3 regions of the Rhizobium sp. PAMB 3182 genome follow, and region 3 is predicted to be linked to each of the others. Evidence: predicted binding sites of a transcription regulator. Region 3 holds the regulator's gene; each other region holds the start of a gene.
What was found. The regulator PhoB, encoded in region 3, activates phosphate uptake and scavenging genes when phosphate is short. The targets are predictions, from matches to a motif close to TGTCATNNANCTGTCAT.
Positions count from the first base shown of each region.

Region 1 (10,026 bases), 1.7 Mb from region 3:
ATCAGCCGAGCCTCGAAGCAGACGAAATCGAGAATATAGCCGTCAAGCGGCACCTGGCGTTTGAACTTGAAGCCGTCCAGCTGGCGGTTCTTCAACGCCTGCCACAAGATGGACTCCGCCACCGTGCTATCGGCACGCATGGAGCGGGCGAAATTACGGTGCTGAGGCGGAATGAACTGGCGCATGCAATATGATTGCAGAGGGCTTGCGGAATGCAACCCGTTTTCCAACACGATCCCCTCACCAACAAAATCTATGACTTAGCTGAAGCTAAGATCATGATTTTGTATCCTCTCCCGCAAGGGGAGAGGTGAAGCGCTGAGTTCGCCGCGCTCTCCCATCTCCCCCTTGGCGGGGGAGAATGGAATTTCAACATCTTAGCGAAAGCAAAGTGTTAGAAATTCCAAGAGAGGGGGTCGTGCGGCATGACACGCCGATACCCCCGCCCTTCGCATGGCTTCGGGCGTTCGATGCTTGAAACGATTCACAGGATCGTTTCATCGGCAAAGCCGACCGCATCTCACCCCTCACCCGAACGTCGTCTTCAGGCTGATCGGCACCGCCGCAAGCGCCTTGGAAACCGGGCAGCCGACCTTGGCCTTGTCGGCGATTTCCTTGAACTTGGCCTCGTCCATGCCGGAAACCGTGCCGGCAAGCGAGAGTTCGATGCCGGTGATGGCGAAGCCGTCGTCCTTCTTGTCGAGCGAGACGCTGGCGGTGGTTTCCAGGCTGTCGGCCTTGAAGCCGGCCTCTTCCAGCATCAGCGACAGGGCCATGGTGAAGCAGGCGGCATGCGCCGCGCCGATCAGTTCTTCCGGATTGGTGCCGGGCTGGCCTTCGAAGCGGGTGCGAAATCCGTAGGGCTGCTTGTCGAGCGCGCCGCTTTCGGTAGACACCTGCCCCTTGCCGTCCTTCAGTCCGCCGCTCCAGTGAGCCGAGCCTTTTTTGACGATAGCCATCGCTTCCTCCTGTTGTCGTTGTCGAATGGGTACACCCTATCAATGGCCGGCAGCGCATTCGGTTCCGAAACGCGTGCGAAACACGGCGAAACATGCGCAGCGAACCGGCCAGGCCGATGCTACCCGCAGATCGTGACAGGGGAGAGACCGACGGAAAGGCCGGTCAGATGACGCCGAGCGACCAGCTGACGATCTGGTTGGCGATGTCGGCGAAGGCGCGGTCGAGACCATCGACGAAAGCCGGCGGTTCCGAACCGGAGACCGGCGCCGTCGCGGTGAAGAGCTTCGTCGCCTTCACGCTGCCGTTGCGGTCGTTGAGGATCTTCACCGAAATGGCGATATTGGCCTGCTTGACGCCGCCATAGGCCTGCACCTCGAAGGCGCGGATTTCGGTGACCACCTGCTCGTCGATCGCCAGCCCCTGCCCCGGCACGCCGACGCCGGCAAGCTTGCCGGTCGCCTCGAAGGCCTGCACGAGCTTGGCCTGCACCATGCGCGGCAGCGTGTCGCTCCATTGCGAGCCGGAGAGATACTGCACCTCCGACGGCGAGACGCGGACCATGATCTTCTCGCTGTTGATCGCCTTGATGGCGGACGGCACAGGCACGAGAATCTGCCGGCGCTGGGCGGAGCGATCGGTGGAAACGACGGGAGCGGCCAGATCGAACGTGTCGCTTGGCGGCGTCGTGGAACAGCCGCTCATCAACACCGTTGCCAGCACCCCGGCAGCCAGTGCGGGCATTCCCTTGCGCATGATCGCCAACCTTGCCACTCCACTCATTAAGCCACTCCTCAGCGACGGGTACGCCCGTCATATTCCTTGACACCGCCGCCGCCGAACAGGAGCCGCTGCGGATTGTCGTCAAGATTGTTGATCGTGTCCTCAAGGGACTTCACCGTGCGCCGCGCATCGTCCACCAGGCCCTCGACGTCACGCAGACCGCTGGACGAGAACTTGTTGAGATTGGCTGCGATCGGCCCGACCTGCGCATTCAGGTTGTCGGCCAGCGTCTTGATCGACTTCAGCGTCTCGCTCGCCTGAGCGAACATGCCCTGCGAATCGTCCGAGCTGACCATGCCGTCGACCTTGGCGAGAATGCCATCCACGCGGTTGGAGGCCGCGTTCAGCTTCTTCGCCATTTCGGTGACGTTCTGAATCGTGTCGTCGATATCCTGCTGGTGCTTGTCGACCGTGTCGCCGACATTCTTGAACGAGGCGATCGCCACGCGCGCATCGGCGGCGGCGGCGGCGATGTTGTCGACGGCCATGCCGAGCTTCGCCGGGTCGATCTTGACGATCAGCTTGTCGGCATTGTCGAGCACGTTGGCCGCCTTGTCGCCGGCCTTGCTGATCGATTCCGCCGTGGTCTTGAAGCTCTGGACGGTGGATTTCAGCTCGCCGGAGGAATCGGCCACGTCCTTGCTGACCTTCTCGGCATTGGCGAGAATGTTGTTGATGCGCTCGGCGTCCACCGCCTTGACCAGCTTCTCGATCGCATCAAGCGTCGAATCCAGCCGGCCGGAAAGCCCGGTGACGCTGTCGGAGAGCGCCGAGACGCTCTTCAGGAACTTGTCGATGCCGTCGGCATTGCGGGCGAGCGCATCGGAAAACGTCTTGGCGTTGTTGACGGTCTGTGTCAGCGGCTCGCGCGCATCGCTGATGAAGCCCTGCAACTGGCCGATCGCATCGTCGGCGCGATCGAGGATCTTGTCGGCGGTCGCCAGCAGGTTGGTCACCGACGACTGGTCGGCGACGATGACCGCGCGCTTGCCGGTCCGCATCGCCTCCTGCAGGATGTTATCGTTCGACTTGTCGCCGCCCGAAAGCTCGATATACGCAGCGCCCGTCAGACCCTGGATTTCCAGGACCGCCTTGGTGCTGGAATAGACGGGGGCATCGGCCCGCACTTCCGTGTAGGCGACGGTGAAGCGCGGGTCGTTGTCGATCCTGAGGTCGCGCACGGAGCCGATGGCAATCCCGTTGAAGCGCACCGGCGATCCGACGCTCAGCCCGTTGGCGGATCCGGGAATGCGCACGAGCAGCTCCACGGTCGGTCCCTTGCCGCCGAAGCCGGACATCCAGTAGACGAAGCCGAACGCCGCCGCGATGATGAGCAGCGTGAATATGCCGACGATGGTGTAGTTGGCTTTCGTTTCCATTCAGTCCTTCCACTGTACCGACATGGCGCTCATGTCCGGCCGACGATCGAGCGGGCCCGCTTGCCGCGGAAATAGGATTGCACCCAGTCGTCCTCGAACGAGAGCATGTCTTCCAATGTTCCCTCGACCAATACCCGCTTCTGTCCAAGCACCGCAATACGGTCGCAGACGGAAAACAGGCTATCGAGGTCGTGTGTTACCATATAAACGGTCAAACCCAGCGTATCGCGCAGCCGGGCGATGAGTTCGTCGAATTCCGCAGCGCCGATCGGGTCGAGACCGGAGGTCGGCTCGTCGAGAAAGACGAGGTCGGGATCGAGCGCCAGGGCCCGCGCCAGCGCCGCGCGCTTGATCATGCCGCCCGACAGTTCCGAAGGATATTTGTCGGCAGCGTCGGGCGCGAGGCCCACCATCTGGATCTTCAGATAGGCGAGTTCGTCCATCAGCTCCTTCGGCAGATCCAGATATTCGCGCATCGGCACCTGGATGTTTTCCTTCACCGTCAGCGACGAAAACAGGGCGCCATGCTGGAAAAGGACGCCGAGGCGCATGTCGAGCTGGAAGTGCTCCTTCTCGTTCAGCTCGTCGTAGTTCTTGCCGAGAATGCTGATCGTTCCAGACTGGCGCGGCAGGAGACGCAGCACCGTGCGCATCAGCACCGACTTGCCGGTACCCGAGCCGCCGACGAAACCGAGGATCTCTCCACGATAGACATCGAGGTTCAGGTTGTCGAGCACCAGCTTTTCGCCGAACCCGACGGTCAGGTCGCGCACGGAAAGAATGACCTCCCGCTCGCCCTCGCCTGCCTTTGCCTGTGTGGTCTCATCCATGCCCGCGCCCTCAGAAATCGATGGCCGCGTAGAACATGGCAAAGAGCCCGTCCACGAGAATGACGACGAAGATGGATTTAACCACGGAAGCGGTCACGTGCTGGCCGAGCGATTCCGCGCTGCCGCCGACCTTCATACCCTCGAGTGCGGCGACCACACCGACAATCAGCGCCATGAACGGTGCCTTCACCATGCCGGAAATGATCGTCGAATAGTCGATGGCGTCGCGCAGGCGCGTCAGGAACACCTCGAAGGTGATGCCGGAATAGACCCAGGCGATGATCGCCGCCCCCCCGAGCGCCGCGAAATTGGCGACGATGGTCAGCAGCGGCAGGGCGATGGTCAGCGCCACCAGCCGCGGAAAGATCAGCACGCCGACGGGATTGAGCCCGATAACCTTCAGCGCGTCGATCTCCTCGCGCATCTTCATCGAGCCGATTTCCGCGGTGATGGCGCTGCCCGAACGGCCGGCGATCATGATCGCCGTCAGCAGTACGCCAATCTCGCGCAGCTGCAGGATGCCGACAAGATCGACCACGAAGACCTCGGCGCCGAAATAGCGCAGCTGGAAAGCGCCCTGCTGGGCAATAATCGCACCGATCAGGAACGACATCAGCAGGATGATCGGAATGGCCCGAACGCCCATGCGGTCGACCTGGTTGGCAATCGCCGCCGGCGAAACGCCACTGCCGCGCCCGAGCTTCATCTGCGCCCCGCGTACGGCGGAGCCGAGAATGTACATCGACGCTTCGAAGTCGTTCCAGAAGGCGATCGTCAGACGACCGACGGGTGCAAAGATGCGCTCGGCAAGTGCCATCTGCCGCGGCGCCACCTTTCCGTCCGACACCTTCTCGGGGATCGCGTCAAGCAGTTCCTTCAGGCCGGCGCGTTCGCCCGTCAGGCTGACGCGCGCACCGGATTCGCGCGCCTTCATCTCGATCCGGCGGATAAGCCATGCTCCGGCCGTATCGATGCTGCCGAGGCCGGCGACATCGATCTCCAGAACCTCTGGAAGCCCCTTGGCGGCGAGTTCGCGCAACGGGTCGATGACCGGGGTGATCGTCGTATTGCGCCAGTCACCGGTCAGCACGAGCCGACTGGTGCCCGACGCCCCGGGCGTCTCGAATTCGAAGGCTGCAGGAGTACTCGTTTCGGCTGACAATATGCGCCAATCTTCATTGAATTACTGAGTCTTGCCTATTTACCCTCCGGCAGGCCCAGTGTCACGGCTGCCGGTCGAGACAGTCCCCCATGTCGCGGGAATTTACCGCTCGCATTGCAAACGTGCCACTGTGGTTGCCACCGACAGGACAGGGCCCGGGCCCCTCCTGCAGCGGAAGTCTGCCTCTCGCCTCAGGCCGCCTTGTCGGAACGCAACTTCAGCGGCGGAGCAAGCTGGATCGGCGAAGGCTCTTCGGCGGTCACCTGTTGCCAGGTGATCAGCTCAAAGGTGCCGTCGGCATGCTCGGCAACGGCCGTGCAGCTTTCCACCCAGTCACCGGTATTGATGTAGCGGATGCCATCCAGGTCTTCCATGACCGCGTGGTGGATGTGGCCGCAGATGACGCCGTCGACATTGTGGCGGCGGGCCTCGTCGACGACGCACTTCTGGAACTCGCCGATGAAGTTGACGGCGTGCTTGACCTGCAGCTTGGCCCATGCCGAAAACGACCAGTAAGGCAGGCCGATGCGGCGGCGGACGGCGGCGATCACGATGTTGAGCCGGATGGCCGCATCATAGGCCCAGTCGCCGAGATAGGCGAGAAGACGGATGTTGCGGACGACGACGTCGAATTCGTCACCGTGCAGGATCAGGTATTTGCGGCCATCGGCGGCCTCGTGGATGGCGCGCTCCATGACCTCGATGCCGCCGAAGTGCATGCCGGGAAAATCGCGCAGGAATTCGTCGTGATTGCCGGGGATGTAGATGATGCGCGTGCCCTTGCGCGCCTTGCGCAACAGCTTCTGGACCACGTCGTTGCAGTTCTGCGGCCAGAACCAGCTGCGCTTCAGCCGCCAACCGTCGACGATGTCGCCGACCAGCACGATCGTCTCGGCCTCGTGATAGCGCAGGAAATCGAGGAGGTAATCCGCCTTGGCAGCCTTCGAGCCGAGGTGCACGTCCGAAATGAAAAGGGTCCTGAAACGTCTGGTTTCCATCTTGTCATCCACCGTTCGACTGGTTCACTCCAATTATGACTGTCAAAAACAGAGTCTTGTTTCAGGAAGATGACAATGGCCCTGGCAGGCGTCACGCAGACCGAAAATGCGCGCAATATTGCCGCTGGGACGATATTTTGGATACCGCCGGTTGACGGTTTGATGTAACAGCCATCGGCAAAGCGCCACAAAAGACGGAGAAGCATGGGATGAACGCTCCAGAAAAGCCGAACAACACCACTGGCCCGCGCAGCGGCGATCTGGACGAACAGGCACTCTTCTATCACCGCTATCCTTCGCCCGGGAAACTCGAGATCCAGGCGACCAAGCCGCTCGGCAACCAGCGCGACCTGGCGCTCGCCTATTCACCCGGCGTCGCAGCACCCTGCCTTGCCATCCGCGACAATCCGGAGATGGCTGCCGACTACACCTCGCGCGCCAACCTCGTCGGCGTGATTTCCAACGGCACCGCCGTCCTTGGCCTCGGCAATATCGGCCCGCTGGCCTCCAAGCCGGTCATGGAAGGCAAGGCCGTGCTTTTCAAGAAATTCGCCGACATCGATGTCTTCGACATCGAAGTGGATGAACCGACCGTCGACGGCATGGTGAGCACGATTTCCGCGCTCGAACCGACATTCGGCGGCATCAACCTTGAAGACATCAAGGCGCCCGAATGCTTCGAGGTCGAGCAGCAGCTGCGCGAACGCATGAACATTCCGGTGTTCCACGACGACCAGCACGGCACCGCGATCATCGTCGCCGCGGCAGTGCTGAACGGCCTTGAACTTGCCGGCAAGGAAATCGACAAGGTCAAGATCGTCGCATCCGGCGCGGGTGCGGCGGCGCTCGCCTGCCTCAACCTGCTCGTCAGCCTCGGCGCCAAGCGCGAGAACATCTGGGTCCACGACATCGAGGGCCTGGTCTACGAGGGCCGCGAGGTCCTGATGGACCGCTGGAAGTCGATCTACGCGCAGAAGAGCGACAAGCGCGTGCTGGCCGATTCCATTGCCGACGCCGATGTCTTCCTCGGCCTTTCAGCCGCAGGCGTCCTGAAGCCTGAACTCCTGGCCCAGATGGCCGAAAAGCCGCTGATCATGGCGCTCGCCAATCCGACGCCGGAAATCATGCCGGACCTCGCCCGCGAGGCGCGTCCCGACGCGATGATCTGCACCGGGCGATCGGACTTCCCGAACCAGGTCAACAACGTCCTCTGTTTCCCTTACATCTTCCGTGGTGCGCTCGATTGCGGCGCAACGACCATCAACGAAGAGATGAAGCTCGCCGCCGTGCGGGCGATCGCGGCACTCGCCCGCGAGGAAGTGTCCGACGTGGCGGCCCGCGCCTATTCCGGCGAGACGCCGGTCTTCGGCCCGACCTACCTCATCCCGTCGCCCTTCGACCCGCGCCTGATCCTGCGCATCGCGCCGGCTGTTGCGAAGGCGGCCGAAGAAAGCGGCGTCGCGAGCCGGCCCATCACCGATTTCGACGCCTATCTCGATCAGCTGAACCGCTTCGTGTTCCGCTCCGGCTTCCTGATGAAGCCGATCTTCGCGGCCGCCAAGAGCGCCGAGCGCAAGCGGGTGATCTTCTCCGAAGGCGAAGACGAGCGCGTGCTGCGCGCCGCCCAGATCCTGCTTGAAGAAGGCATTGCCCGACCGATCCTGATTGGCCGTCCGCAGATCCTCGAAATGCGCCTGAAGCGCTACGGCCTGAAGATCAGGCCCCATACCGATTTCGACGTGGTCAACCCGGAAGACGATCCGCGCTTCCGCGAATATGTCGACGATTATTTCGCGCTGGTCGGTCGCCGCGGCGTCACCCCGGAAGCAGCCCGCACGATCGTGCGTACCAACCCGACGGTCATCGGTGCGCTAGCGGTCAAGCGCGGCGAAGCCGATGCGCAGATCTGCGGTCTCGAAGGCCGCTACGACCGGCATCTGCGCGATATCCGCCAGATCATCGGCAAGAAGGAAGGCGTGCTCGACTTCTCCGGCCTCAGCCTGCTGATTTCGCAGCGCGGCGCCACCTTCTTCACCGACACCTACGTCACCTACAATCCGTCGGCCGAAGAGATCGCGGAAATGACCATCATGGCCGCCCAGGAAATCCGCCGCTTCGGCATTACGCCGAAGGCCGCCCTTGTCTCGCATTCCAACTTCGGCTCGCGCGATTCGGAAAGTTCGGCGAAGATGCGCCGCGCCCTGGCGCTGGTGGAGGAAAAGGCGCCGGACCTGGAAGTCGACGGCGAAATGCATGGCGATTCTGCCATTTCCGAGGCATTGCGCAAGCGCGTCATGCCGCAGAGCCGGCTGACGGGCGAAGCCAATCTCCTGGTGTTTCCAAACCTCGACGCAGCCAACATCACGCTCGGCGTGGTCAAGACGATGATGGACGGCCTGCATGTCGGCCCCATCCTGCTCGGCGCCGCCCTGCCCGTGCACATCCTGTCGCCTTCGGTGACGTCGCGCGGCGTCGTCAACATGGCGGCCCTCTCCGTCGTCGAGGCATCGCAGCCGATCTGAGGGCACCCATGACACTGTTGCGGGCAAGCTGTCCCGTTTTGGTCAGCTTGCCGCAACGCACGCCTGTATTATGATGGCCTGCAAAGATCAGGTCCGCCTCTGCTTGCGGCGGGCGCATGGGATGGGCTGCGTGAGATAGGCGCCCGCCTGAAAAACCGGAGGCCTCCGACGTGGCTGCCAACCAGTTCGGCCTGATGATCCTGTCAATCTGCCTGGCTTTGCCGACGGCGGATCGGGCGCTGGCGCAGTCGGACGAGGTTTGCACCACGCTGTATCAGCAGTTGACCTCCGGCACCGAAGTCATCGGCACCACTATCCAGACCCGAGCCCTTCGCCGCGCACTGTTGGACAAGGACCAGGAAATCCGCGCCGCCCGCCAGCGGCTGAGGGACATGGGCTGCTCGTCGGGCAGCGTCGTCGTCATTGGCGGCGCCAACCAGGATGCCTGCAGTGCCCAACAGTCGGCCATCGACGGCATGCGAAAGGCACGCGATGAAATGGCCTCCGGCCGCTTGCCGATCTCCAACCGAAGCGGAGCGACGCGCGAGCAGCGGCAGAAAATCCTCGACGCCATCGCCGCCAACGGATGCCAGAGCGACACGTTTCCAACGCTCGCCTCCACCGACCCGGACAGCGACACCGACATACGCCGGCCCGTCGAGACCTTCATCCCGCCACGCGAGGACAAGAAACACTTCTGGCCATCGGTGATCCGCCCCACGCTCGGTTTCGAAGTTGGCAGTCCATTGAAGACCATGTGTGTCAGGACCTGTGACGGCGGCTTCTTCCCGATCTCGTCCAATGCCAGTCCCGCATCCTTTCAGCGGGACGCAGAGACCTGCGCGGCCATGTGCCCCGGAACGCAAACCGAACTGTTCTATTCCTCGCTTTATGACACCGAGACCGGCGACATGATTTCCGCCGCCACCGGTGAGCCATATTCGCAAATGTCGACGGCCAACCTCTACAAGCAGCGCAAGCCGGGCGCGGATCCCCAATGCGGCTGCGAGATGGAAGCCTATTACAAGGACATCATGCGGCGCGAGAAGCTGCAGCAGACACCTTCCGGCGAAGGCTACTCGACGATAACCACTGTCCCGCCGCCCGCAAAGAAGCCGGTCGCGGAGGCGGTGACCCCATCGTCGCCGCTACCGGCTGCAGACGAACGCGACTATGATCCGGAAAAGCGGAATATCCGTCAGGTCGGCCCGTCCTTCATCGTCGGCGACGACATGACTGAAACGCCCGAAAATCAGGAAAACTGAGCGGACAGACGGGCGTGGCTTTTCAGGCGAACTGCTTGACGATACCCGCCACCGGATGCTCGCCCGACATGACGGCGCAGTTGCGTCCGGCGTCCTTGGCGGCATAGAGCGCCTCGTCGGCCAGCAGCAC
Region 1 covers NZ_CM128607.1:4,057,398-4,067,423, reverse strand. The annotation lists gene ACU5AZ_RS19455 (endonuclease domain-containing protein) at 1-185, opposite strand, end outside; gene ACU5AZ_RS19450 (OsmC family protein) at 528-959, opposite strand; gene ACU5AZ_RS19445 (ABC-type transport auxiliary lipoprotein family protein) at 1,123-1,740, opposite strand; gene ACU5AZ_RS19440 (MlaD family protein) at 1,752-3,119, opposite strand; gene ACU5AZ_RS19435 (ABC transporter ATP-binding protein) at 3,149-3,949, opposite strand; gene ACU5AZ_RS19430 (ABC transporter permease) at 3,960-5,111, opposite strand; gene ACU5AZ_RS19425 (UDP-2,3-diacylglucosamine diphosphatase) at 5,303-6,109, opposite strand; gene ACU5AZ_RS19420 (NADP-dependent malic enzyme) at 6,319-8,631, shown strand; gene ACU5AZ_RS19415 (DUF2865 domain-containing protein) at 8,802-9,896, shown strand; gene ACU5AZ_RS19410 (GGDEF domain-containing protein) at 9,919-10,026, opposite strand, start outside.
Region 1: ACU5AZ_RS19425 (UDP-2,3-diacylglucosamine diphosphatase) is a predicted target of PhoB. The motif match lies at 6,168-6,184, and genes of this name have one in related genera.

Region 2 (10,026 bases), 2.0 Mb from region 3:
GGGTGCCGCTCCATCATGTCGACCGTGTAGGGAAAGCTGCGCGCCTGGCCGCGGAAGATGTTGAGGATGACCGAGGCCCCCTCGCCTTCGGCCTCGGCGGTGGCGAGCGCGTGAAACCGTTCGGTCGTGCCGCCGTTGATCAGCCGCATCGTCTGCGGATCGGCTTCCAGAACATCGCCGAAGGGGGCAAAGGCCGCCTTCGTCAGCGGCCTTATCGGAAGTGTACGGCTCACGCCTTGTGGCCCATCAGCCTGAGGCGCATGACGCCGCCGTCCGGATGCATGGCGAAGCGGACATGCGTGACCGGCCCGATATCGGCGACGGTGTGTCCGGCGAAGACATGTTCGTGGTCCATCTCCAGCTTGTGGCGGGCAAGGATCGGCTTCCAGCTTTCGGACGCGGCAATTTCCGCCTCGCTGATCGTCTCGCCGGCATCCGGCAGATAGGCGCCGAGCAACTCGCAGGTGTCGGGAAAATTACCCTTGAAGAAATGTGTATCGACGATGACCCGCTTGATGATGCCCGGATGGCCGAGGCGGATGATGGTCCAGTCATGGCCGGGGCCGCGTCGACGCTTGGTTTCCCAGCCGTCGCCCATGTTGATGCCGCGCCCGGGCGACAGCATCTTGTCGGGATGCCCGTAATGGGCGTCCGTCCAGGTCAGTGCCTTGGCGCCGTGGAAGATGTAGGCGAGATCGATTTCCTGCTCGGGCGAGACCTTCGACCAGTCGAAATGCGCGGCACCGTAGACGCGCAGGCGGGCGATGCCGCCATCGGGATACATGTGGACCCGCAGATGCGTCCAGACCTTGTCGCGATCGCCGTTCTCGAAGAAGAACTGCGCGCTGGCGCCGAGCGTCGACTTGGCGAGCACTTCGGTCCACTCGGTCGCATCCGTCGGATCGCCGCTCTCGACGAAGGCAGCCTCGATCGAGACCGCGGGCGCGTAATTGCCGGTGAAGTAGCGGGTATCGACATCGAAACCGAAGATCTTTCCCGGCATGGCAAGCCGGATGATCGCAAAGTCATGGCCGGGCGTGCGCTTGCGCCGGCTTTCCCAGCCGTCCATCCATTTGCCGTTGTCGTCATAGGCATCGGCCTTCCACACGGCCGGATCGTCGGACAGCATGCGGTCGACCGGTGCGAAGAAATCGTCGGTCACGAAAATGCCCTTGGCGCCGAGACGGGCCGAGGCGAGATTGACGGCGCCCGCCGCGAAATCAGGCAGCAGGACCTCACTTACTTCAGTCATCAGGAATTCTCCGAAAATATGGCGTCCAGCCTCAGCCGCGCGATCTTCTCCACCTGCGCGCAGGCTGTCGCCAGCTCCTCCTCGCGCTCATGGTGGATGCGTGTCTCGAACGCGGCCAGAATGGCGTCCTTGTATAGGCCTTTCACGGCAATAATAAAGGGGAATCCGAACTTTGCCACATAGGCCAGGTTGAGTTCGGTGAACCGCGCATGCTCCTCGGCCGTCAGCTGATCGAGGCCGGCGCCGGCCTGTTCCTTGCGGCTGTCTTCGGTCAGCTTGCCGGCGATGGCGAGCTTGCCGGCGAGATCGGGATGGGCGCGAAGAACCGCCAGCCTCTCCTCGCCATTCGCCGCGCGGAACGCCGAACAGAGCGCCGCGTGAACACTGCTCGCCGACAGCGGTTCGGTGATCCCGGCATCATAGGCCCGCTCCGCGACCCACGGCGAATGCTCGAATATGCCGCCGAAGCGGGCTACGAAATCCTGTCTGTCCATCATCACATGATCTGCGGCTTGTGGTGCTCATGCCAGTGACGGGCGATCTCGATCCGCTTCGGGATCCACACCTTGTCATGGGAAAGCACGTATTCGACAAAGCGCTTCAGCGCGGCGGCGCGGCCCGGACGGCCGACGAGGCGGCAGTGCAGGCCGACATTCATCATCTTCGCCTGCCCCTCCTTGCCCTCCTGATAGAGCACGTCGAAGGCGTCCTTCAAATAGTTGAAGAACTGGTCGCCGGCATTGAAACCCTGCGGTGTCGCAAACCGCATGTCGTTCGTCTCAAGCGTATAGGGAATGATGAGGAACGGCTTGCCGTCGAGACCCGGCACCCAATAGGGCAGATCGTCGGCATAGGAGTCGCTCGAATAGAGGAAGCCGCCCTCCTCCATGACGAGCTTCAGCGTATTGTCGGACGGCTTGCCCTGATACATGCCGAGCGGGTGCGAGCCGGTCAGTTCCTTGTGCAGCCGCACAGCCTCGAGAATGTGCTCGCGCTCCTTCTCGATCGGAAAATCCTTGTATTCGAGCCAGCGATAGCCGTGGCTGGCGATCTCCCAGCCGGCTTCCTTCATGGCGGCAACCGCTTCCGGATTGCGCGCCATGGCAAGCGTGACGCCGTAGACGGTGACCGGAACATTCAGGCTGGTGAACATGCGGTGCAGACGCCAGAAGCCGGCGCGCGACCCGTATTCGTAGATCGATTCCATGTTGAGGTTGCGCTGCCCCGGCCAGGGTTGCGCGCCGACAATCTCCGAGAGGAGCGATTCCGACGCCGGATCACCGTCCAGTATGGAGCTTTCGCCCCCCTCTTCGTAATTGACCACGAACTGCACCGCGATCCGCGCATCGCCCGGCCATTTCGGGTCGGGGGTTTGACGGCCGTAGCCGATAAGATCGCGGGGATAATTGTCTATGTCCATCGACGCACCTTTTTCCATTCGGTCAAAAATTATCAGGTGCGATTGGATTGTCGAGGGCGCCAAGGCAAAAAGCGGCGCGTTCTACGCCCTCTTTTTCTGCGACACGGGCCCAAGCGGGTGCAGCGAATGCACATGGAAGGGAGCCCCTTGCTCCTCCTCGATCATCAGCGCCAGATTGGCCACTTCCAGCGGCATTTCGAGCGCCGGCGCGAAGAAGCGCTTCAACGCCCGCTCGAAGCGCTCCAGCTCGGACGCATTGAGCGCGCCCGTCAGCATCATGTGAAAGCGGTATTCGTCCATCACATGCGGATGGCCCCAGCGGTGGAGATTGGCGAACTCGGTTGCGTTCAGAACGTCCGGATTGCGCCGCTCGATCTCGACGTCGCTGAGCGGTGCCCGGTAGGCATCGAACTCGTGGATGACGGAACAGGCGAGCTCGTGCATTTCATAGGGATAGGTCGAAGCGATCAGCCCCAGCCCCTGCCCGACCCGCGCGACCTCGAGCGGTGGCAGCAGGAACGGCTGGCGACCGCCGGCAAATGTCATCATGTGCTTCAGGAGAGACGCCGGATTGGCGTCATCCTTCAGCCGGAACGGCGCCTGCAGCATGGCATGGAACCCCGCCCGGCGCGGCAGCGCTGTGTGGAAGGCAATCTCATGGATGCCAAGGCCACCGATGCCGTGCGGTTCGTACAGGTGGCCCGCGAAAGCGTCGCGGCCGAGCCACAAGGCCGCCGCCTCCGAAAGCACATGGCGCGGCGGCGGTGTAAAGGCGATAGAATAGCGCATGTCGCACATCCCGAAAGAAGGATGAAATTCGTCGGCATCGGTCATTCCGATGCTGTTTGCGCCGGTTTAGGTGATTTGCGTAACAGATTGACGACGGGGAGAAGGCGGAATTGCGCTCATATCTTGCCGGCCAGGACAAAGTGCCGTTCGGCGACGAAGCTCTCCGGCAGGACAATACCGGACGGCCTGCCGGCAATCTCGCCGACAACTGCTTCGGCAAGCCGGTGGGCGATCCCGAAACTGACCTTGAAGCCGCCGGTCAGAAAGGAAACATTCTCAAATGCCGGGTGCCGGCCGGCCATCGGATCGCGGCCGATCGCCTTTGGTCTGAGCCCCGCCCAGCGCTCGACAACCGGCGCTTCGCCAAGGCATGGCGCAAGGGCCCTCGCCCGCTCCAGCAAATCCTCCAGCAGACCATCGGTGGCGAACGGCTGGTCGAACTCCTCCTCGCTGGTGCTGCCGACAGCAACCAGCCCATTCTCATGCGGCACGACATAGACGCCGTCGTGAAAGATGACCGGCAGCGCCGGATCGATCTCCGCCTTCAATAGCGCTGCCTGCCCCTTGACCGGCTTGCCGATCGGCTTTGCCATCGGTGCCATGGCCTCAGCCAGAGGGAATGAGCCGACACCGGCGGCAATCAGGCAGTGCCCGAAACGGATGTCGTTGCCGCCGACGCAGGCGACCCCCGCCTTCGCATCGATGGACGTGACCGCCGCGTTCTCCATAAGCCGCGCCCGACCCGACCGACGGAGAGCGGCAATCAGCGCCGCCGTCAATGCGCGCGGCGACACGCGGGCCGCAAACGTGTCGAGCACCACGCCGAAGGGCGCTGCCTCGGCATGAGGCCACGTCGCAAATGGCGACTGCTCCAGCACCTGCCAAACATAATCCGCGCCCGGGACTTGCCAGTTCAACCGCGCATCCTCGGAATGACCAAACGCGCGCTCCCGGTTCTGCTCGTGGGTCAGCGGCAGAAGACGGCCGCAGCGGTGGTATCCGGTCGAAAGCTCGGTCATCTCTTCCAGCGCCGCGATCTCGTCTTCAAGCGCAACGAGCGCATCGAACTGGAACTGCTTCTTCGCGTTCCAGCGGTCGGGTTGATGCGACATCAGTGCGCCGAGAAAGCCGTTGCTTGTGCCCCCACCCAAACGGCCCGCATCGGCGAGCAAGACATCGAGGCCCGACTGCACCGCCTTTAGAGCCGCCCAAAGCCCCACGATGCCGCCGCCGACGATCAAAAGACCGGCGGACGATTGACCGCTCGCAAACGCGGTATTATCGGCTTGGCTCATGACGGATCCAATTTCGAACGACGGCGCCTCCGGCAACAGGCTCGAATGGCGCGAGGGCGATATGCCCTATTCGACCGCCTTTGGCGACCACTTTTATTGCCAGACGGACGGACGGCTGGAATGCGCCTACGTGTTCATGGACGGCAATGGCTTGCCGGCGAGATGGCAGGCCGGCGGTGATTTCCGCATCGGCGAACTGGGGTTCGGCACCGGTCTCAACCTCTGCGAAACCTGGCGGCAATGGAAGCGGTCACGGACAGCGGATGGTCATCTGCACTTCACCTCGTTCGAGCTCTATCCCATGCAGCGCGAAGAGATTGACAAGGCGCTCGCCCACTGGCCGGAGATCGATGCCGAACGGCAGGGCCTGACATCGCTCTGGCCCGACGCGCCAGAAGGCATCGTCACGCTCGAACTCGACAGCCGCACGACGCTGACGATCGTCTGCGGCCCGGCGGCAGACACTGTTCCGGCCGTGCACATGCCTTTCGATGCCTGGTATCTCGACGGTTTTGCCCCCTCCCGCAACCCGGACATGTGGTCGCCGGAACTGATGGCCACGGTCTGTGCGAAGACGGCGCCTGGCGGCACATTTGCCACTTATGCAGCGGCAGGTTTCGTCCGCCGCAATCTCGGAGCCGCCGGTTTCGAGGTCAAGCGTCGGCCGGGATTTGCGGGCAAACGCGAAATGCTGTTTGGAACGAAGGCCGCGCCCTCAGGGGCGTGACTGCCCCGCTCCCGCCCCTTCCACATCGCTCAGGAGCGCGTGGATCTTGTCGAGCAGGACCGAAGGCACGATCGGCTTGGCCATGTGATCATCCATGCCCGCGTGCAGGCAGACCTCGCGCTCCCGTTCGAGCGCATGGGCGGTGACGCCGATGATCGGCACATGCGCGCCGTCGCATCGCTCCTGCTCCAGCTCGCGGATCATCCTGGCGGCTTCGAACCCGTCCATCACCGGCATGGAGACGTCCATCAGGATCAGGGACGGAGAGAGCGCCTCCCAGCTCGCCACCGCATCGGCGCCATTCTCAACCATCTTGAACCGCAAGCCCGCCTCGAGAAGGATCTGCGAGAAGAATATCCGGTTGACCTCGTTGTCCTCGGCGACCAGTACATCGATCCGCTGTGCATCCGTCTTCCCGACCGCCGGCCGGGGCCGGGCTCTGCCGTCAACAGGTGGTACCGGGAGGAAGGTGTCGCGGCGTTGACCGTCCATGCGCGCAGCAGTGCGCAAGACCTCGATCAGCGTGCTGCGCAGAATGCCGAAGCGAACGGGTTTCACGACATAGGTATCCGCAATGGTCCCGGTCTTGGGCTGGCCGCGCTCGGCCGCGTCCAGCGACGACAACAGAACGGCCGGTATGTGCGGGCAGATCTCGCGGTGGATGATGCCGACGGCGGCAGTCCCCTTCATATCGTCGAGCCGTTCGTCAACAATGATCGCCGCCGGCTTCACACCCGCTTCGAGTGCCGCCTTGAGGATCTGCATCGCCATGCCGGCGTCTTGCGCCACCACGGCTTCGCAGCCCCAGTCGGAAAGTTTCGCGCTGAGCAACTCGCGCCCGATCGGATTCGAATGGATCACCAGCACGCTGCTGCCACCGAGATCGACAGGGAGCGCCCAGACCCGCTCGCGATGCGACGCCACGGCAAAGGGCAACTCGACGGTGAAGGCGCTGCCGACACCCGGCTCGCTTTCGACCGAAATCGTGCCACCGAACAGCTCGACCAGCGTTGCCGTCACCGACAGTCCCAGCCCGATACCTTCGTAGCGTGCGCTGTTGCCCGCCTCAAGCTGGTGGAACTTGTCGAAAATCGTCGGAAGCTTGTCCGCCTCGATGCCGATGCCGCTGTCGCGAACCGTCAGGACCAGCGTGACGCACGACGGATCGTCCTTGTCAGTGCGTGAGGCAAGGTCGATCAGCACATGACCGGCCTCGGTAAAGCGGATCGCATTGCTGACAATATTGGTGAGGATCTGCCGCAGGCGGCCCGCATCGCCGACAAGCGTGCTCGGCAAACTGTCGTCGCTCGAAAGGAATATCTCGAGGTCCTTTTCGAAGGCCGCGGCCGACATCAGCGTCGCGACGTCCTCGACCGCCTCGAGCGGGTCGAAATGCTGGCTGACAAGCCGCAGCTGACCGGCTTCGAGCGTCGAGAAATCCAGGATATCGTTGATGATCGTCATCAGCGCCTTGCCCGATTTGACCATCACGTCGATGAAGGTCTTCTGCCGCGGATCGGGATCGGTCTTGGCCAGCAGTTCGGCCATTCCCAGAACGCCGTTCATCGGGGTGCGGATTTCGTGGCTGACGACAGCGAGAAAGTCCGATTTTGCCCGGTCGGCGGCCTCGCTGCGGGCGAGCGCGACCTTCAGCTCTTCCTCGCGCTGCTTCATCTCGGTCATGTCGGTGAGCACGATGGTCCACTGGCCGAGACCGTTGGGCGAGGCCTCCATATGCACCCAGGTCTTGCCGGCGGCCAGGAATCCGGCGGAAAACGCCTGATCATTCAGGAGAAAATTGTCCCATTCGGCGGACGGGTCAGCAAGTTCGCCCTCAAAGTCGCCCCGGGCCGCGCAATGCGAAATGAGGTCCGCCCAGGCAGCGCCGGGCATTAGCACTTCCGGCGGCAGTTCCAGCATGGCCGGCAGCGCATCGTTCGACAGCAGAATGCGTCCGTCCTCGATCAGCAGCAGCCCCTGCGACATGACCCGGGTCGCATCGGAGATGAACCGGCCAAGGCGGGAAAGCTGTTCCTGTACCTGATCGATCTCCATCTCCCGCGACCGGATGGTGGTCACGTCGGTGTAGATCATCAGCAAGCGACCGTCGCTCAGGTGGCGATTGGAAACGACGACGAACTTGCCGTTTTCGTATTCCACTTCCTGCGGCTTGTCGAAACTGTTGTCGGCAAGCTCGGTTCTTCGCCTGTCGACATATTCGTCCAGCGCCTCGGTCTTCACGGGTGCCATCCCGCCCTGCCGCGTCAGCTCGACGACTTCGGAAAAGCCCATGCCTTCTATGACGGCATCATCGGGCCAGCCCCAGATATTGCGCGCCTCCTGGTTGACGTATTCCACGACGAAGTCGCTCGACATCATGACGACGCCGACCGGCATCGCTGACACCAGCCGTTCCAGATCCCCGCGCAGGGACTCGGTTTTTGCCCGTTCGGCAATCAGCTGCGCTTCGCGCTGCTTCAGTTCGGTGACGTCGGTGATGGTACCGACGAGAAATGATCCCGCCGCGGCGGTGGAAACCCTCGTAATACGGCAAAGAAGCACATGCTCCTCGCCATCCGGCAGGAGCGCCGTCTGCTGGAATTCGGCCGTCGATCCGGTCTCCAGGACCACCTCGTCGGCGGCCTGGTACTCGAGGCCGACCGGGCCGAAGATATCCGGTTGCGTCGTCCCGATGAGCTTGTCTTCGGGCATGCCGACGATACGGGCATAATGACGGTTTGCGGCAATCAGCCGATGATCCCGCCCGCGAACGAAGGTGGCGACCGGCAGCTTGTCGAGGAGTTCCTTGAACAGGTCCTGCCCGAAGGAATGTTGATCGCCGGCAGGCGCCAGTCCGTGATCAGGCGGCTTGCCGGGAGTGCCGGCGCCTGGACCGGAAGCGTCCGTGGCGGCTACAGGCCCTGCGGAAGGCACCTCCGTCTGCTCTTCGAATATACCGACGACGTGGAACTGGCCGCTGTCTGAAATGAACCGCTCGATCAGCACGGAATGACGCGTATTGCCGGACGCATCGAACCAGGCGGCGGTTTCTTCCGAGCCGAAGACAAGCGCGCGCCGCTCTCGTTCTTCCAGCTCGCCGGTCACGCCGGCTATGCCGAGGTCGCTTGCAAGACGGCCTTCGAAACTGTCGGCAGTAAGCCCGAAGAGACGTGCAAAGGCATCATTGACCGCAGAAAAGCGAAGCTTCCCATCCTTTACGTAGGCGGGAAGTTCGTGAGCGCGGATACGCTCACATGCCAAAAGAACCAAGTCGGCCCCGGCCTCGGTCAAATGAAAACTCCCGGTTGCACTAAGTCAGGTCGACAACAGGAATACCCGATTTCCCTTGAACAATTCGTTAACCATAAGTCCGGGAAGCCACAAATTGGAAAGCAGGCTATCGGAATGAGAATGCCAGGGCCGCACGGGCGGGGAACATTGCGGTCCTGGCATCGATCAAGCGGTCTGTTTTGTTATTGCGGCCGCTTGCGCCCGGTGATCATGGCCCGAACGAGGTTTTCCCGATGTTCGAAGCTGGCGAGTATGACACCGAGGATGTGAAGCCCGACGAGCCCCAACGTGACATTGACAGCGCCTTCGTGGAGTTCCCCGACCCATTCCACGCCCCAGTAAGCGTCCGTGGTCATCATGTATCCGGTCGTCGCAATGGTTGCGATCATGACGAGAAGCGCGATCACCATCGCGCCGCCGGCCGGATTGTGGCCGAGATAACGCCGCGCCCGCATGCGTGCGGTATCCCTGAGGAAACCAAGCACCGTCGACGGCCGGTAGATGAACGTCGAGAACCGCGCATGCTCGGTGCCGACCAGGCCCCAGAGGACCCGGAACGCGATCAGCCCGGCGATCACATAGCCAGAGAGGATGTGGGCGCTCTTCCATTCGTCGCCGGTCAGGTAGGAAAAGGCGAAGAAGCCGACCAGAGACCAGTGGAACAGCCGGACGAAAGGGTCCCAGACCTTCTCGGTCGCGGCGCCCTCGTCGAGCGCGCCGCCATTGTCGAAATCGGCATCAACCGTCATTGTCTTCACCAGCGGCTTCGCCGGTCACCGGGTTGAATAGCTGCTCGACGCGCTTGCCCTCGGGGCTGACGGCGTAGACTTCGTAGCAGCCCTTCTCGGCCTTCACCTGACGCACCTTGTAGCCCATGCCCTCGGCCTTCTGCTGCATGGCCTCCTTCGACATCCACTTGGACTGAGGCTCGTTGCCACACGGGCTTTCCGCCGCAAAGGCGGCACCGGCAAAGGCTGCGGAAGCAAGGATTGCAAGAATAGTGGTCTTCATAAAAGTCGTCTCCATCGTCTTGTGGCGACCGGACTGCCCGGCCTCGACACAAACCCTAGCGGAGCCAAACTGACGGCTGGCTGACGGCCCCTGTCAGCTTCCTGTAAGGTTGGCGGCGCTAATGGAGAGCATGGCAACTCTCGGCAAATTGCACTCCCCGTCCCTTAAGAGAAGGCGCATGCTGGTCCTCGCGCTCAGCGGCCTTGCGGCCAGCCTGCCGCTTTCGGCCCGAGCCGATGAC
Region 2 covers NZ_CM128607.1:3,526,589-3,536,614, reverse strand. The annotation lists gene ACU5AZ_RS16985 (ureidoglycolate lyase) at 1-233, opposite strand, end outside; gene alc (allantoicase) at 230-1,252, opposite strand; gene uraD (2-oxo-4-hydroxy-4-carboxy-5-ureidoimidazoline decarboxylase) at 1,252-1,749, opposite strand; gene puuE (allantoinase PuuE) at 1,749-2,672, opposite strand; gene ACU5AZ_RS16965 (DUF1045 domain-containing protein) at 2,754-3,461, opposite strand; gene ACU5AZ_RS16960 (NAD(P)/FAD-dependent oxidoreductase) at 3,578-4,756, opposite strand; gene mnmD (tRNA (5-methylaminomethyl-2-thiouridine)(34)-methyltransferase MnmD) at 4,755-5,483, shown strand; gene ACU5AZ_RS16950 (response regulator) at 5,472-8,774, opposite strand; gene ACU5AZ_RS16945 (cytochrome b/b6 domain-containing protein) at 8,957-9,523, opposite strand; gene ACU5AZ_RS16940 (PepSY domain-containing protein) at 9,513-9,785, opposite strand; gene ACU5AZ_RS16935 (PepSY domain-containing protein) at 9,964-10,026, shown strand, end outside.
Region 2: ACU5AZ_RS16965 (DUF1045 domain-containing protein) is a predicted target of PhoB. The motif match lies at 3,541-3,557, and genes of this name have one in related genera.

Region 3 (10,026 bases):
CCTCGCTCGCCAGGATCTCCTCTGCCGAGAAGCCCTTCAGCACGCCGCCGATCTTCTCGCGCGAACAGGAGCAGCGATCGAATACCGGCTGGGGTTCGAAGACCCGCACGCCGCGTTCGTGGAACAGCCGGAACAGCAGCCGCTCCGAGCCTACCTGCGGATCGGTCAATTCGTCCGCATCGATCGTTTCGGCGAGCGTGCGGGCCTCCATCCAGGCATCGTCTTCGAACATCGGCAAGGCATTGTCGTCGCCATCACCACCCGGAAGATCCGGCTGGCGCATGCGCTCCGGCGCTTCGGGCAGGAACTGAACGATGAGGCCGCCGGCCCGCCAGGTATGCCGGGCCTTGCCGTCCTCGTCACGATCGTAGAGCTCGGCCGCGGCAAGCCGCATATGCGTCGGGATCTGTTCCGACTGGCGGAAATAGGTGCCGGCGATTTCCTCCAGCGACGCGCCGTCGAGCGCGACGATGCCCTGATAGGGCTGGCTGAAGCGACCCTGGTCGATGGTGAAGGCGAGGACGCCCGTGCCAAGCAGCTGCTCGGGCTCGGCCATGCCTTCGCTGATGGCAAGCTCAAGGGCCTCCTCGTCGAAGCGGGCATAGGCGCGCATGCTGTCGGGCGTCGAAAAATCGGCAACGAGCAGGTCGACCGGACCGTCGCTTTTCGTCTGGACGGTGAACTTGCCTTCAAACTTCAGCGACGTGCCGATGAGCACGGTGAGCGTGATGACTTCCGCCAGAAGCCGGGCAACCGGCACGGGGTAGTCATGGCGGCCCAGAATGGCGTCGAGCATCGGGCCGAGCTGGACGGCGCGACCGCGAACGTCGAGCCCTTCCACCTGGAAAGGCACGACGTGATCATCACCGGCGAATCCGAATTCGCCGAGCTTGGTGGTTTCTTCCGCCATGGCGGATACTCCTTAAGTTTCGGCGCGCGAAACGAGGCGGCGCCGTATCAGATGGCCCCGAGGCACCAGGCCAGAATGGACTTCTGCGCATGCAGGCGGTTTTCCGCCTCATCAAAGACAACAGACTGCGGTCCGTCGATCACGTCGTCGGTCACTTCCTCGCCGCGATGCGCCGGCAGGCAATGCATGAACAACGCATCGTCCTTCGCCCGGCCCATCAGCTGCTTGTTGACCTGGAAGGGCTGGAAAATGTTGTGGCCGCGCGCCTTGTGCTCCTGGTTCATCGAGACCCAGGTGTCGGTGACGACGCAGTCGGCCCCCGACACGGCCTTCTCGGCGTCGTGGCAGAGCATGATTTCAGCGCCTTCATTGCGCGCCCAGTTCAGGAACTTGTCGTGCGGCTCGGATCCCAGCGGCACGGCCATGTTCATGCGGTAGCCGAAGCGGGCCGCACCTTCCACGAAGGAATGCAGCACGTTGTTGCCGTCGCCGGTCCAGGCGATGGTCTTGCCGGCGACCGGCCCCTTGTGCTCCTCGAAGGTGAGCAGGTCGGCCATGATCTGGCAGGGATGCGTGTCGTCCGTCAGGCCGTTGATCACCGGCACCGTCGCATGCTCGGCAAGCTCGAGCAGGCGCTTGTGGTCGGTGGTGCGGATCATGATGGCGTCGACATAGCGCGACAGCACCTTGGCCGTGTCGCCGATCGTCTCGGCGCGGCCGAGCTGCATTTCGGTTCCCGACAGGAAGAGCGTCTCGCCGCCGAGCTGGCGCATGCCGACATCGAAGGAGACGCGCGTGCGAGTGGACGGCTTTTCGAAGATCATCGCCAGCATCTTGCCGGCAAGCGGCTTGTCAGCCGTTCCGTCCTTCGTCGCCACCTTGCGCGTGCGTGCGTCGTTCAGAATACCCCTGAGTTCCTCCGAGGAGACCGCGGAAAGATCGAGAAAATGCTTGGGAGCTGCCATGATAACCTGTCAGAATTCGCTTGGCCGCCTCAGGCGGACTTCTTGATATGAGCGGAATGAAGCGCCTCGGCGGCACGCTCGATGCGCGCCAGTCCTTCGCGGGCTTCTTCCGCGCTGACGATAAGCGGCGGCAGCAGGCGCACGACGTTGTCGCCCGCAAGCACGCCGAGAACATGCTGCTCGCGCATTGCAGCAAGCAGCTCCGCGGACGGGATCTTTGCCTTGATGCCAAGCATCAGGCCTTCGCCGCGGAAATCCTCGATGACATCGGGATAGCGATCCTTCAGGGAAGCGAGCCCCTGGCGGAAGACGAGTGCCACGTCGCGCACATGCTCCAGGAAGCCATCGGCGAGGATGACGTCCAGGACGGCATTGCCGACGGCCATGGCCAGCGGGTTGCCGCCATAGGTCGAGCCATGCGTGCCCGCGACCATGCCTGACGCGGCTTCCGCCGTCGCAAGGCAGGCGCCGAACGGAAAGCCGCCGCCGATACCCTTGGCGATCGCCATGATGTCCGGCGTGATGCCGGCCCACTCGTAGGCGAAGAGCTTGCCGGTGCGGCCGACGCCGGTCTGCACCTCGTCAAAAATCAGCAGCAGGTCGTGCTCGTCGCAGATAGCGCGCAAAGCCTGCAGGAATTCCTTGGACGCCGGCCGGACACCGCCCTCGCCCTGTACGGGCTCGACGAGAATGGCCGCGGTCGCGTCCGTGATCGCGGCCTTGACGGCATCGAGATCGCCGAAAGGAACCTGGTCGAAGCCGGGCGCCTTCGGGCCAAAGCCTTCGAGATATTTCGCGTTACCGCCAGCCGCGATCGTGCCGAGCGTACGGCCGTGGAACGCGCCCTCGAAGGTGATGATATGGAACTTGTCCGGATGTCCGTTGGCATACTGGTAGCGCCGGGCCGTCTTGATCGCGCATTCCAGCGCCTCGGCGCCCGAATTGGTGAAGAACACCTTGTCCGCGAAGGTCGCGGCGGAGAGGCGCGCGGCCATCTTTTCCTGGCCGGGGTTCTCGTAGACGTTCGACAGGTGCCAGACCTTGCCGGCCTGCGTCGTCAGCGCCTCGACCAGATGCGGATGCGCATGGCCAAGCGAATTCACGGCAACGCCGGCGGCGAAGTCGATATAGCGCTGGCCGTCCTCGGTGACGAGCCAGATCCCCTCGCCTCGCTCGAAGCGCAGAGGTGCTCTTGCATAGGTATCGTAGAGCGGACCGTTCTGAGCCATGGCGCTGACCTTTCCTGGGCTTTGTTGGCTGGGCACAAATAAAAAAGACCGCCTTTTGGGCGGTTGCCGCACTATCATCATATAGGTCGCCGATGTCAACAAATCACCTGTAAAATCAGGCGATCGCGGCGCCCGCATCAAATTCGAAGGATGGCCTCGCATCCATCGCCAGGCAAAAAAGTGAAAAGAAGCAAGTTGGGGAAAACTGCGAAATCGAATCACGATGATTCCGGCGACTCTTGTCACGGAGTCAGGCTGGCACTAGGTTAAACGTGCATTAAGAATTTGCGCTTGGCGGAAAAAAGTCACCCGGCAGTACAAGAGGCGTACTCCGTCCCGGAGGAATTCGGGACACGGTGAAGGATTCTGCCATGCATTGGACTGCAGGCGGAGAAGACCCAATGAATTGGACAGACGAACGCGTTGAAAAGCTTAAGAAATTGTGGGCGGATGGGCTGAGCGCCAGCCAGATCGCCGCACAACTCGGTGGCGTCAGCCGCAATGCCGTCATCGGCAAGGTTCACCGTCTCAATCTTCCCGGACGGGCCAAGTCCGGCGGCGCATCCTCGGCAGCGCGCACGGTCAAGAGAGCCGTCACCGCCCCGAAGGCTCCGAACTACGCGGCCCGCGTCACGACCCGCACCGTCACCCGTACGGCCGGCGCCACGGCACTGAAGGAAGAGGTCGAGATCAACGCGATCCAGGAACTCCGATACGTTCCTGCCTCGAACGTCGTCGTGCCGATCTCCCGCCGCTTGGCCCTGACCGAACTGACCGAGCGCACCTGCAAATGGCCGGTCGGCGATCCGCTGCAGGACGACTTCCACTTCTGCGGCTGCGAGTCCCCGGACACATCTCCCTACTGCAACTATCACGCCCGCCTCGCCTACCAGCCGACCAGCAGCGACCGTCGTCGCGCGGCGGCCGCGAACTGATTGCTGCGGCGTCAATCGACTGATCATGATGAACGGGCCTTCGGGGCCCGTTTTTCGTTTCCGCATCCGCACTTCGGCCAAATGAAAAACCCCGCCGGCAATGGGCGGGGCTTTAAATTTCCGGAGCGCGGACTGGTCGAAGCTCAGACTTCCATGGAATAGCCGGCACCGCGAACGGTGCGGATGACGTCCTGCATGTTGGAGAAGTTCAGCGCCTTGCGCAGACGTCCGACGTGCACGTCGACCGTGCGCTCGTCGACATAGATATCGTGGCCCCAGACCCCATCCAGCAGCTGCGAGCGCGAGAACACGCGGCCCGGAGAGGCCATCAGGAACTCCAGAAGCCGGAACTCGGTCGGGCCGAGGCGGACCTCGCGGCTCTTGCGGTGGACGCGATGCGTTTCCCGGTCGAGCTCGATGTCGCCGCAGCGAAGGACGGCGGAGAGAACTTCCGGATGCGCGCGCCGCAGCATGGCGCGGACGCGGGCCATCAGTTCAGGCATCGAGAACGGCTTGACGACATAGTCGTCGGCGCCGGTCGAAAGACCGCGGACGCGTTCGCTTTCCTCGCCACGTGCCGTCAGCATGATGATCGGCAGGCGCTCCGTTTCCGGGCGCATGCGCAGGCGACGGCAAAGCTCGATGCCGGGAACGCCCGGCAGCATCCAGTCGAGAAGCAGAAGGTCGGGCACGCGCTCCTTGAGGCGTATTTCCGCCTCGTCGCCGCGCATGATCGCCTCGACCTCGTAGCCCTCGGATTCCAGATTGTAGCGAAGAAGCTCGCTCAGAGCTTCCTCGTCTTCAACAACCGCTATTTTCGGGACCATTCACGGTTCTCCAACTTATCGAGCCGTCACTCGGACGTCACGCCCATGGTGGACGTGTTGTCGTCCTTCGGACGCTCGCCTTCCGGCTGGCTGCCGGTCGTCATGTAGTAGATCGTTTCGGCGATGTTCGTCGCGTGATCGCCGATGCGCTCGATGTTCTTGGCGCAGAAGAGAAGATGCGTGCAGGTGGTGATGTTGCGCGGATCTTCCATCATGTAGGTCAAGAGTTCGCGAAACAGCGAGGTGTGGATCGCATCAATCTCCTCGTCGCGGTCGCGGATCGACTTGGCCTTTTCCGCCGAGCGGCTGGTATAGACGTCAAGCACTTCCTTGAGCTGCACCGAGGCAAGCTCGGACAGATGCTCGAGACCGCGGGCGAGCTTGCGCGGAACACCCGTGCCCTGCACGGCGATGACGCGCTTGCCGATGTTCTTCGCCAGGTCGCCGACGCGCTCGAGGTCGGCCGCGATGCGGATCGAACCCATGATTTCGCGCAGGTCGGCCGCAACCGGCTGACGACGGGCGATCGTGACGACGGCGGCGTCGCCGATTTCGCGCTCGCCAACGTCGAGGACGACGTCGTCGGAGATCAGCTTCTGGGCAAGTGCCAGGTCGCCGGTGACCAGCGCCTGCACGGATTCGCTGACCATCTGCTCGGCGAGACCACCCATTTCGGAGATCCGGCGCTGCAGGAACTTCAATTCATCGTCGTAGGCCGACATGAGATGCTGTTGTGTCGAGGGCATTTTGGTGTTCCCTGATATCTTGAGGCAGGCTTCAGCGCGGCTGCGGCTCAGCCGAAGCGACCGGTGACGTAGTCCTGCGTGCGGCTTTCCTTCGGAGACGTGAAGATCTTCGCGGTCTCGTCGAATTCAACCAGCTCGCCGAGATACATGAAGGCGGTCTGGCGCGAGACGCGGGCAGCCTGCTGCATGTTGTGCGTGACGATGACGATGGTGTAGTCGGCGCGCAACTCGTCGATCAGTTCCTCGATCTTGGCGGTCGAGAGCGGGTCGAGAGCGGAGGCCGGTTCGTCGAGCAGGATGATCTCCGGCTTGACGGCAACGGTGCGGGCGATGCAGAGGCGCTGCTGCTGGCCGCCGGACAGGCTGAGGCCGCTGGCATGCAGCTTATCCTTCACCTCGTTCCACAGGGCGGCGCGGGTCAGGGCAGCTTCCACCCGTTCGTCCATCTCGCTCTTGTTGAGATTCTCGTACAGGCGGATGCCGAAGGAGATGTTCTCGTAGATCGACATCGGGAACGGGGTCGGCTTCTGGAACACCATGCCGACCTTGGTGCGCAGCAGGTTCAGGTCCTTCGACTTGTCGAGAATGTTCTCGCCGTCGATCAGCACTTCGCCCTCGGCGCGCTGCTTCGGATAAAGCTCGTAGATCCGGTTCAGGACGCGCAGCAGGGTCGACTTGCCACAGCCCGACGGACCGATGAAGGCCGTGACGCTGCGCTCCGGCAGGGACAGGCTGATGTCCTTCAGGGCCTTGCTGTTGCCATAGTAGAAGTTGAGATTCTTGATCTCGATCTTCGTCTTTTCGGCGGCCTTCTGTGGCGCGACTTTGTCTAGGGAAAGCATCTGGCTCATCTGTCCTCTCTGCGTCCGGTCAGGCTACGGGAAATTACGCTCAAACCCAAGACGGTCATGGTTATGATCAATGCGCCGGTCCAGGCCAATTGCTGCCATTCTTCATAGGGGCTGAGGGCAAACTGGAAGATCGTCACCGGCAGGCTCGCCATCGGAGCATTAAGGTTGGAACTCCAGAACTGGTTGTTGAGCGCGGTAAATAGAAGCGGCGCGGTTTCGCCGGAGATGCGGGCGACGGCGAGCAGGATGCCCGTGACGATGCCCGACGAAGCGGCGCGGTAGGCGACCGAGCGGATGACGATCCAGCGCGGTGCGCCGATCGCCGTACCGGCTTCACGCAGCGCGTTCGGCACGAGGCTCAGCATGTCCTCCGTCGTGCGCAGCACCACCGGGATGACCAGGACGGCGAGCGCGAAGGATCCGGCCAGCGCCGAGAAGTGGCCCATCGGGCGCACCACGATCTCATAGATGAACAGGCCGACGACAATCGAGGGTGCCGACAGCAGGATGTCGTTGATGAAGCGCACGACCATGGTCAGCTTGCTGAAGCGGCCGTACTCGGCCATGTAGGTGCCGGCCAGGATGCCGATCGGCGTGCCGACGAACATCGCGATGATGGTCACGATCAAGCTGCCGACGATGGCGTTCAGAAGACCGCCCTCCTCACCCGGAGGCGGGGTCATTTCGGTGAAGACCTGCAGGTTCAGACCGGCGGCGCCCTTGTAGACCAGCGCGCCGAGAATGAGCGCAAGCCAGATGATGCCGATGCCGGCGGCGACGACGCAGAGCGTCATCATCACGGTATTCTTGATCTTGCGACGGGGATAGATCGAGGACATCGGTCAGGCTCCCTTCTTGCTCTCGATGCGCATCAGCATGTAGCGCGCGATGGCAAGGATGATGAAGGTAATGATGAAGAGGATCAGGCCGAGAGCGATCAGCGAGGACGTGTACATTTCGCCGTCCGCTTCGGTGAATTCGTTGGCGATCGTCGCCGAAATGGTCGTGCCCGGCGCGAAGAGCGAGGCGCTGATGCGGTGGGCGTTGCCGATGACGAAGGTGACGGCCATGGTTTCGCCCAGAGCGCGGCCGAGGCCGAGCATGACGCCGCCCATGATGCCGACGCGGGTGTAGGGAACGACGACGTTCTTCATCACTTCCCAGGTGGTGCAGCCGATGCCGTAGGCGGATTCCTTCAGCACCGAGGGCACCGTGTCGAACACATCCTTGGTGATCGACGAGATGAACGGCAGGACCATGATCGCCAGGATCAGCGAGGAGGTCAGCAGGCCGATGCCGTAGGGCGGGCCGGCGAAAAGGCTCGAGAGGATCGGCACGTCGTGGAAAAGATCGATGACAAAGGGCTGAACCTTCGTCTGGATGAACGGTGCAAAAACGAACAGGCCCCAGATACCGTAGATGATCGACGGAATGCCGGCGAGCAGCTCGATGGCGATGCCGATCGGTCGGCGCAGCGGACGCGGGCAGAGCTCGGTCAGGAAGATGGCGATGCCGATGCCGATCGGCACGGCGATCAGGATGGCGATCGCGGAAGTGACGATCGTGCCGTAGATCGGAGCAGCGGCGCCGAAGTTTTCCTTCACCGGGTTCCAGCTTTCGGTGACAAGGAAGGAGAAGCCGAACTTGGAAAGAGCGTCCCACGATCCGATGAACAGCGAGGCCGCAACACCACCGAGAAGAAGGAGGACAATGACAGCGGATGCGCGGGAAACGGCATGGAAGACCGCATCGGTCAGAGCGAAGCGCCGGACGACCTTTTCGCGGCGACCTGCCATTTGTTGATCTGTGACTGCTGCCATCGACATGCGGCTATTCCCCTTCGCAGGCCTGGAACCGAAAGAAAAAGAGGGGCGAGTTCTCGCCCCTCTTCCATTGAGCAATTACATTGCGGAGTAGAGCGGCTTGCCGTCAGAACCGACGACGTCCTTGGCCCACATTTCCTCAACGCTCTTGACGACGCTTTCCGGCATCGCGACGTAGTCGAGTTCGTCGGCCATCTTGCCGCCGTTCTTGTAGGACCAGTCGAAGAACTTCAGAGCCGAACCGGTCGCAGCAGCGTCTTCCGGCTGCTTGTAGACGAGGATCCAGGTGGCAGCGGTCATCGGCCAGGATTCAGCACCCGGTTGGTTGGCGAGGATGACGCCGTAGCCCGGCTTGGAGTTCCAGTCAGCATTGGCGGCGGCAGCAGCGAAGGCTTCAGCCGTCGGAGCAACCTTCTTGCCGTCCTTGTTGAGCATGTCGGCATAGGTCATCTTGTTCTGCTTGGCGTAAGCATACTCGACGTAGCCGATGGAGCCCGAGGTCTGCGCAACGTTGTTGGCAACGCCTTCGTTACCCTTGGCGCCGATGCCGACCGGCCATTCGACAGCCTTGTCCACGCCAATCTTTTCCTTCCAGTCGGCGGAAACGTCAGCGAGGTAGTAGGTGAAGTTGTAGGTGGTGCCCGAACCGTCCGAACGGTGAACGACGGCGATCGCCTGCGACGGCAGGGTGACGTCCGGGTTCAGCTTCTTGATGGCTTCGTCGTCCCAGGAGGTGATCTTGCCCATGAAGATGTCGGCAAGGGTCGTACCGTCGAGAACCAGATCGCCCGGCTTGAGGCCTTCAACGTTGACGACCGGGACGATACCGCCCATGACCATCGGGAACTGTGCGAGACCGATCTCGTTGAGCTCATCACCGGAAAGCGGAGCGTCGGAAGCACCGAAGGTGACGGTCTTCGCCTTGATCTGCTTGATACCGCCGCCGGAACCGATCGACTGGTAGTTCAGGCCGATGCCGGTTTCCTTCTTGTAGGCGTCAGCCCACTTTGCGTAGATCGGGTAAGGGAAGGTAGCGCCAGCGCCGGAGATGTCGGCAGCCTGGGCGGCGGAGAACATGAAGCCTGCGGAGGCAGCCACTGCCACGGCATAGGCCATTGGACGGAAGAAGTTTTTCATTGAGGTCGCTCCTCTTGGAATTCGATCTTGTAAGCACCGCGAATGGTGCCTGTCGGGGCCGGACAACAGTTGACGGCTTGGCGTTTTCCGTCGCTGCAACCCAAGGAACGCTTCTTCATCCCCCTGGTCTGCGGCGCTGGATTGTTGACCTTTCCGGCGCCCGGCCCGCTTGTCATATCCGCTCCAGCGCCACCCTTTTATGTCAGTTCGGTGAAAGTTTTGTGACAGCTTAAGATATTGAAAATAAACAATATTATTTTCCAAGACAAATCACCTGCCCGTCAACATGTCAAAAACGGACGGTAAACTTGGCGCCTTTGCCGACTTCCGAGGAAACGAGCAGCCTGGCGCGATGGCGCGTGAGGATGTGTTTGACGATTGCCAGACCGAGACCGGTGCCCTTTTTGGACCGGCTGTCCTCAACGCTGACGCGGTAGAAGCGCTCGGTCAGGCGCGGCACATGCTCGGCGGGAATCCCCGGCCCGTAGTCGACGACATTGACCTCGGTCGGCTTGCCGCCTCCCTCGCTCAGGTAGACATCGATCCGCTTGCCTTCCTGGCCATACTTGCAGGCGTTCTCAATCAGGTTCTCGAACACCTGCA
Region 3 covers NZ_CM128607.1:1,532,802-1,542,827, forward strand. The annotation lists gene ACU5AZ_RS07635 (Hsp33 family molecular chaperone) at 1-910, opposite strand, end outside; gene argF (ornithine carbamoyltransferase) at 958-1,875, opposite strand; gene ACU5AZ_RS07645 (acetylornithine transaminase) at 1,905-3,104, opposite strand; gene ACU5AZ_RS07650 (GcrA family cell cycle regulator) at 3,506-4,039, shown strand; gene phoB (phosphate regulon transcriptional regulator PhoB) at 4,183-4,866, opposite strand; gene phoU (phosphate signaling complex protein PhoU) at 4,893-5,612, opposite strand; gene pstB (phosphate ABC transporter ATP-binding protein PstB) at 5,660-6,463, opposite strand; gene pstA (phosphate ABC transporter permease PstA) at 6,460-7,302, opposite strand; gene pstC (phosphate ABC transporter permease subunit PstC) at 7,306-8,259, opposite strand; gene pstS (phosphate ABC transporter substrate-binding protein PstS) at 8,365-9,423, opposite strand; gene phoR (phosphate regulon sensor histidine kinase PhoR) at 9,713-10,026, opposite strand, start outside.